3 regions of the Peribacillus sp. TH14 genome follow, and region 3 is predicted to be linked to each of the others. Evidence: a T-box and tRNA genes for the amino acid it is inferred to sense, from the RefSeq annotation. Region 3 holds a T-box; the other regions hold tRNA genes.

Region 1 (2,240 bases), 770 kb from region 3:
ATCGAACCTTCGCATGACGGAATCAAAATCCGTTGCCTTACCGCTTGGCTATAGCCCATTAACGTTATACTTATTATACCATCATTTATTAAAAAATGGGGCGACTGATGGGAATCGAACCCACGAATGCCTGAACCACAATCAGGTGCGTTAACCACTTCGCCACAATCGCCATTATAAAATTAAAATTGGCAGGGGTAGTAGGACTCGAACCCACACTGGAGGTTTTGGAGACCTCTGTTCTACCTTTAAACTATACCCCTATAAATAAAATGGTGGAGGGGGGCAGATTCGAACTGCCGAACCCGAAGGAGCGGATTTACAGTCCGCCGCGTTTAGCCACTTCGCTACCCCTCCGCATATGGATGTTACTGGTGCCGGCAAGAGGACTTGAACCCCCAACCTACTGATTACAAGTCAGTTGCTCTACCAGTTGAGCTACACCGGCACTACAATGGTGGCTCAGGACGGAATCGAACCGCCGACACAAGGATTTTCAGTCCTTTGCTCTACCGACTGAGCTACTGAGCCAAACAATAAAAATGGCGGTCCCGACGGGAATCGAACCCGCGATCTCCTGCGTGACAGGCAGGCATGTTAACCGCTACACCACGGGACCATAGATTGCGGGGACAGGATTTGAACCTGCGACCTTCGGGTTATGAGCCCGACGAGCTACCGGACTGCTCCACCCCGCGACGTTAATAATGCTGCTATTGCATCAAGTTTTCGTGTTAACAGTTTCATTATATCTGATATATAGAAACAACTTGTTGCTTTTTAAAAAATGGTGGAGGATGACGGGATCGAACCGCCGACCCTCTGCTTGTAAGGCAGATGCTCTCCCAGCTGAGCTAATCCTCCATATGTTTTCGGAATGGTGACCCGTACGGGATTCGAACCCGTGTTACCGCCGTGAAAGGGCGGTGTCTTAACCGCTTGACCAACGGGCCAGTTGTAAATGGCGGAGAGCAAGGGATTTGAACCCTTGAGACAGGGTTACCCGTCTACACGATTTCCAATCGTGCTCCTTCGGCCACTCGGACAGCTCTCCAATAATGGCTCCGCAGGTAGGACTCGAACCTACGACCGTTCGGTTAACAGCCGAATGCTCTACCACTGAGCTACTGCGGAACGATATAAGCTTGGCGACGTCCTACTCTCACAGGGGGAAACCCCCAACTACCATCGGCGCTGAAGAGCTTAACTGCCGTGTTCGGAATGGGAACGGGTGTGACCTCTTCGCTATCGTCACCAAACATTATTAACATTTTTTCAAGACATATATTATTATAACGTCTTTTTGAGAAAATGCAAGAAGAAATTTTCATTCCTTCAAAACTAGATAATAAGAAGGTATTTCATTTTTTAAAGCGTGGTTAAGTCCTCGATCTATTAGTATCAGTCAGCTCCACATGTCGCCACGCTTCCACCTCTGACCTATCAACCTGATCATCTTTCAGGGATCTTACTAGCTTGCGCTATGGGAAATCTCATCTCGAGGGGGGCTTCATGCTTAGATGCTTTCAGCACTTATCCCGTCCGCACGTAGCTACCCAGCTATGCCTTTGGCAAGACAACTGGTACACCAGCGGTGCGTCCATCCCGGTCCTCTCGTACTAAGGACAGCTCCTCTCAAATTTCCTGCGCCCGCGACGGATAGGGACCGAACTGTCTCACGACGTTCTGAACCCAGCTCGCGTACCGCTTTAATGGGCGAACAGCCCAACCCTTGGGACCGACTACAGCCCCAGGATGCGATGAGCCGACATCGAGGTGCCAAACCTCCCCGTCGATGTGGACTCTTGGGGGAGATAAGCCTGTTATCCCCGGGGTAGCTTTTATCCGTTGAGCGATGGCCCTTCCATGCGGAACCACCGGATCACTAAGCCCGACTTTCGTCCCTGCTCGACTTGTAGGTCTCGCAGTCAAGCTCCCTTGTGCCTTTACACTCTACGAATGATTTCCAACCATTCTGAGGGAACCTTTGGGCGCCTCCGTTACTCTTTAGGAGGCGACCGCCCCAGTCAAACTGCCCACCTGACACTGTCTCCCACCCCGATAAGGGGCGCGGGTTAGAATTTCAATACAGCCAGGGTAGTATCCCACCAACGCCTCCACCGAAGCTAGCGCTCCGGCTTCTCAGGCTCCTACCTATCCTGTACAAGCTGTACCAAAATTCAATATCAGGTCAGCAGTAAAGCTCCACGGGGTCTTTCCGTCCTGTCGCGGGTAACCTG
Region 2 (2,240 bases), 290 kb from region 3:
TTACCTCACCAACTAGCTAATGCGCCGCGGGCCCATCTATAAGTGACAGCCGAAACCGTCTTTCCATCTTCTCTCATGCGAGAAAAGAACGTATCCGGTATTAGCTCCGGTTTCCCGAAGTTATCCCAGTCTTATAGGCAGGTTGCCCACGTGTTACTCACCCGTCCGCCGCTAATCTCAGGGAGCAAGCTCCCATCGATTCGCTCGACTTGCATGTATTAGGCACGCCGCCAGCGTTCGTCCTGAGCCAGGATCAAACTCTCCGAAGAAATGTTTGACTTGCTCATTTTGCTTTTTTTGATAGTGTGTGCTCACTTAAAATTTAACGTTGGCGCTTTGTTTTGTTCAGTTTTCAAAGAGCAATAATGGAGCGGGTGAAGAGAATCGAACTCTCATCATCAGCTTGGAAGGCTGAGGTTTTACCACTAAACTACACCCGCATTTAATTTTTCAAATTATTTCTAAGAAAGAATGGTCGGGAAGACAGGATTCGAACCTGCGACCCCTTGGTCCCAAACCAAGTGCTCTACCAAGCTGAGCTACTTCCCGTAAATATGGTGCGCCCGGCGGGAGTCGAACCTACAACCTTCTGATTCGTAGTCAGATGCTCTATCCAATTGAGCTACGGGCGCTAATTTCTATGATGTTTTTGGTGCGGCCGAGAGGATTTGAACCTCCACGGGGTTTCCCCCACTAGGCCCTCAACCTAGCGCGTCTGCCATTCCGCCACGACCGCGAAAGCGACTTTGTAAGTCTAACACCTTTTCAACTTGTTGTCAAGAAGAAAAATATCAGTGCGGGTGAAGGGACTTGAACCCCCACGCCTTGCGGCGCCAGATCCTAAGTCTGGTGCGTCTGCCAATTCCGCCACACCCGCGAAATAAAATGGTGAGCCATGAAGGATTCGAACCTTCGACCCTCTGATTAAAAGTCAGATGCTCTACCAACTGAGCTAATGGCTCTAAATAAAATGGCTGGGCTAGAAGGGATCGAACCTTCGCATGACGGAATCAAAATCCGTTGCCTTACCGCTTGGCTATAGCCCAATAATCAATTACTAATTAACAGCCAGATTAATATTATATCACAATAACTTAATTCTAGCAAGTGTTTTTTTAAAGAAATAAATGGCGGTCCCGACGGGAATCGAACCCGCGATCTCCTGCGTGACAGGCAGGCATGTTAACCGCTACACCACGGGACCAGTAATTTAATTTAAACATACAAAAGATGGTGACCCATACGGGATTCGAACCCGTGTTACCGCCGTGAAAGGGCGGTGTCTTAACCGCTTGACCAATGGGCCGTGATAAAATGTGTAACTGGCGGAGAAGGAGGGATTTGAACCCTCGCGCCGCTTACGCGACCTACACCCTTAGCAGGGGCGCCTCTTCAGCCTCTTGAGTACTTCCCCAAAAAATGGCTCCGCAGGTAGGACTCGAACCTACGACCGTTCGGTTAACAGCCGAATGCTCTACCACTGAGCTACTGCGGAATAATGAAAATTGGGTTCCTTTTTTACGCTCAAGGACCTTAGTGGTTGTCGTGAAGAACAAGTTGTTATCTTGTCGACTCTTATGATTATAAGGAGGTTGCAACATAAAGTCAAGGGTTCTTTTGTTTTTTTTTATTTATTTGCTTCTTTTTCTATAAAACCTTGGTATATCAGTGTTCCACGACACTTACCACAGACAAAACGAGTGGTATCGATACGCTTCTTTCTTAAATATAACTCCTGACAGTTTTCACATCTATATTGAATAGTATTCATTTTTCTCTTTAACTGGTTTGACGGTAGTGGCGTGCAAAATCTTGGGGCTCCAACTTTTTCGAGTAAACGCTTAAAGTCAGCATCACGATGCTGGTATCCTTTCTTCTCAAGGTGGAGGTGATAATGGCACAATTCATGCTTTATGATTCCTATCAATTCTTCCACTCCACGTTCATCAAGATATTTCTTATTAATTTCTATATTATGTGAACGTAGCAAGTACCTTCCTCCAGTCGTTCGAAGGCGCGGATTAAAACAAGCTAGGTGTCTAAAGGGCTTTTGAAAGTCTTTCCTCGAAATATCTTCAACTAATTTTTGCAATTGCTGATTATCCATCTTCCCCCTCCCTTTCCTTGGTAACATGACAACCCATTATAACATAGACTAATAAAACAATAGAAAACTACTGGAGGTAAGCGCTATGCCTAATTGGTTCCAAAATCAAATTCGTAAAGCCTTTTATGAAAAG
Region 3 (2,240 bases):
CTGTACACATGCTTAATACTCGATAAGGAAGGCCTAGCAATTGAAGCACTTTTTCAGCATGTCCTGTAAGGTTTTCCAATTCTGCATAAGAGTCTTCTGGCTTTACAAACTTCACTAATTCCACTTTATTAAACTGGTGCTGGCGAATTAACCCGCGAGTATCACGACCAGCAGAACCTGCTTCTGAACGGAAAGATGCACTGTATGCTGCATAGCTTATCGGCAGATCGTCTATGCCTAGAATTTCATCACGGTGGAAATTTGTCACAGGCACTTCAGCTGTTGGAATCAAGAAATAATCGTCGCTCTCAATACGGAAAGCATCTTCCTCGAATTTAGGTAACTGACCTGTGCCTGTCATGCTTGCACGGTTCACCATATATGGAGGCAGCATTTCTTCATATCCATGTTCTTCAACATGAAGGTCGAGCATAAAACTAATTAACGCACGCTCTAAACGAGCACCGAGACCTCTATAAAAAACAAATCGGCTTCCGGTCACTTTCGCTGCCCGTTCAAAATCAAGGATTCCTAAATCTCCAGCCACATCCCAATGTGGTTTCGGTTCAAACTTAAATTGCGGCAATTCGCCCCATTTACGGATTTCAACATTATCATCTTCCGTTTCACCCACTGGTACACTTTCATGTGGAATATTAGGGATAGAAAGCAGCAGCGTTCCTAACTGGGATTCTACTTCACGAAGTTCATCATCAAATCCTTTGATTTGATCACCAACCTCACGCATTTCCACAATCAACTGGTCTGCATCTTTTTTCTCCCGTTTCAATACAGCTACTTGCTGTGAAACTTCATTCCGTTTACTTTTCAGTTTTTCTGTATCAGCAATTAAAGATCGACGCTTCACGTCTAACTCCTCAAATTTACCTAAATCAGTTAAATCTTCTCCTCTAAATTGCAGAACACGTTTCACTTCTTCAAAATTATTTCGTACATATTTCAAATCCAACATTTACAGTTCCTCCTCATTTATGATTTGTTAATTTATCAGAGAACGCAAAAAACTCCCGTCCCCTGAAGAAGGGACGAGAGTTAACCCGCGTTGCCACCCTAGTTGAAGGCATATGAAAAATACCTTCCACTTATCACGATAACGGCTTTTAACCGAAAGTAATTACTGACCCAATTAAGGTGTTCCATACTCTGCTCCAGGAGGGATTCACAAAACTCTAACACCGATTTCCACCAGCCATCGGCTCTCTTTAGAAAGAAATATTTGTTACTATATCCTGTCATGGCTTTCTCATAATCAAATTCTTTTCCATAATGTACTATAATTTTATACATTACGCAACCGTTTTATACACGAAACTTAAAACCAGCCTTTTACAGTAGAAGATACACTGCTCCATACATCACCAAAGAATCCACCAACTGCTCGCATTGATAACACAAACCAGTTTGCTTTTTCAACAGATTCTGCAGCTACGACGTCAACCTTCGCTGAATCCCCGTTAATATACCCGTAATCTTTACCATTTTTAGGAGTAACAGTGATGTAGCCAACCTTCTCACCTTTTTTGATTGGTGCAGTCAACTTACCGTCTTTGTCCAATTTGTTTTTATCAATCACTAATTCTGTTTTATAGTTTTCTTTCTCACCATTCTCAACAAGCAGTTCAATCGCTTTTTTAGATTGGATATTAACATTTTTCTCCTTACCTTTAACTACCGAAAGGGTTTCTTTCCCTTTCACTTGGTAATTGGCAGGAAGAATTTTTTCTTTTTCAAATGTTGCATATGCATAGTCCATCAGCTTAGTACTATCCCTGAAGCGTTCATTTTTAGTAGTAGACTTCATAACCACTGTAATATAACGTTGACCATCTTGGATAACTGTCCCCGTATGACCATAACCGGCAAAGTCAGTAGAACCTGTTTTCAGACCGTCTACACCTTTATATTCAAAAATCAGACCAGGTAACATCCAGTTGAAGTTTGGATACTCTTTCCCATCACGGAACTTCAATTTAGAAATGCTGGCATACTTTAATACTTCCGGATAATCATTAATAAGACGATAAGCAAGAAGTGCAGTATCAGTTGCTGTCATGACATTTTCTTCATCTTTTTTACCAGTAGGATACTGCCCTAACAAATTAGAGTTATTCAAGCCGCTGGCGTTGACGAATTTATGGTTTTTCAGACCTAGCTTCGTTGCTCTTTCGTTCATCAATTTCACAAAATTCTTTTCGCTACCAGAAACTAGCTGAGCTAAG

The links. The T-box of region 3 lies ahead of serS (serine--tRNA ligase). A T-box ahead of a tRNA ligase gene usually reads a tRNA of that ligase, here a tRNA-Ser.
Region 1: it encodes a tRNA-Ser, which carries the amino acid that the T-box ahead of serS (serine--tRNA ligase) is inferred to sense. The anticodon was not compared.
Region 2: it encodes a tRNA-Ser, which carries the amino acid that the T-box ahead of serS (serine--tRNA ligase) is inferred to sense. The anticodon was not compared.

Annotation. Positions count from the first base shown of each region.
Region 1 is NZ_JAEKEK010000001.1:1,250,503-1,252,742, forward strand. Features, by position in the region: tRNA gene JFU50_RS06235 (tRNA-Gln) at 1-58, opposite strand, end outside; tRNA gene JFU50_RS06240 (tRNA-His) at 97-172, opposite strand; tRNA gene JFU50_RS06245 (tRNA-Trp) at 190-263, opposite strand; tRNA gene JFU50_RS06250 (tRNA-Tyr) at 274-357, opposite strand; tRNA gene JFU50_RS06255 (tRNA-Thr) at 373-448, opposite strand; tRNA gene JFU50_RS06260 (tRNA-Phe) at 456-531, opposite strand; tRNA gene JFU50_RS06265 (tRNA-Asp) at 544-619, opposite strand; tRNA gene JFU50_RS06270 (tRNA-Met) at 625-698, opposite strand; tRNA gene JFU50_RS06275 (tRNA-Val) at 789-864, opposite strand; tRNA gene JFU50_RS06280 (tRNA-Glu) at 879-953, opposite strand; tRNA gene JFU50_RS06285 (tRNA-Ser) at 963-1,054, opposite strand; tRNA gene JFU50_RS06290 (tRNA-Asn) at 1,060-1,134, opposite strand; rRNA gene rrf (5S ribosomal RNA) at 1,144-1,259, opposite strand; rRNA gene JFU50_RS06300 (23S ribosomal RNA) at 1,376-2,240, opposite strand, start outside.
Region 2 is NZ_JAEKEK010000001.1:1,734,426-1,736,665, forward strand. Features, by position in the region: rRNA gene JFU50_RS08345 (16S ribosomal RNA) at 1-269, opposite strand, end outside; tRNA gene JFU50_RS08350 (tRNA-Gly) at 367-440, opposite strand; tRNA gene JFU50_RS08355 (tRNA-Pro) at 473-549, opposite strand; tRNA gene JFU50_RS08360 (tRNA-Arg) at 556-632, opposite strand; tRNA gene JFU50_RS08365 (tRNA-Leu) at 651-736, opposite strand; tRNA gene JFU50_RS08370 (tRNA-Leu) at 796-877, opposite strand; tRNA gene JFU50_RS08375 (tRNA-Lys) at 887-962, opposite strand; tRNA gene JFU50_RS08380 (tRNA-Gln) at 972-1,046, opposite strand; tRNA gene JFU50_RS08385 (tRNA-Asp) at 1,129-1,204, opposite strand; tRNA gene JFU50_RS08390 (tRNA-Glu) at 1,232-1,306, opposite strand; tRNA gene JFU50_RS08395 (tRNA-Ser) at 1,324-1,414, opposite strand; tRNA gene JFU50_RS08400 (tRNA-Asn) at 1,421-1,495, opposite strand; gene JFU50_RS08405 (SprT family protein) at 1,628-2,107, opposite strand; gene cmpA (cortex morphogenetic protein CmpA) at 2,193-2,240, shown strand, end outside.
Region 3 is NZ_JAEKEK010000001.1:2,023,532-2,025,771, forward strand. Features, by position in the region: gene serS (serine--tRNA ligase) at 1-973, opposite strand, end outside; T-box leader at 1,040-1,266, opposite strand; gene JFU50_RS09870 (D-alanyl-D-alanine carboxypeptidase family protein) at 1,334-2,240, opposite strand, start outside.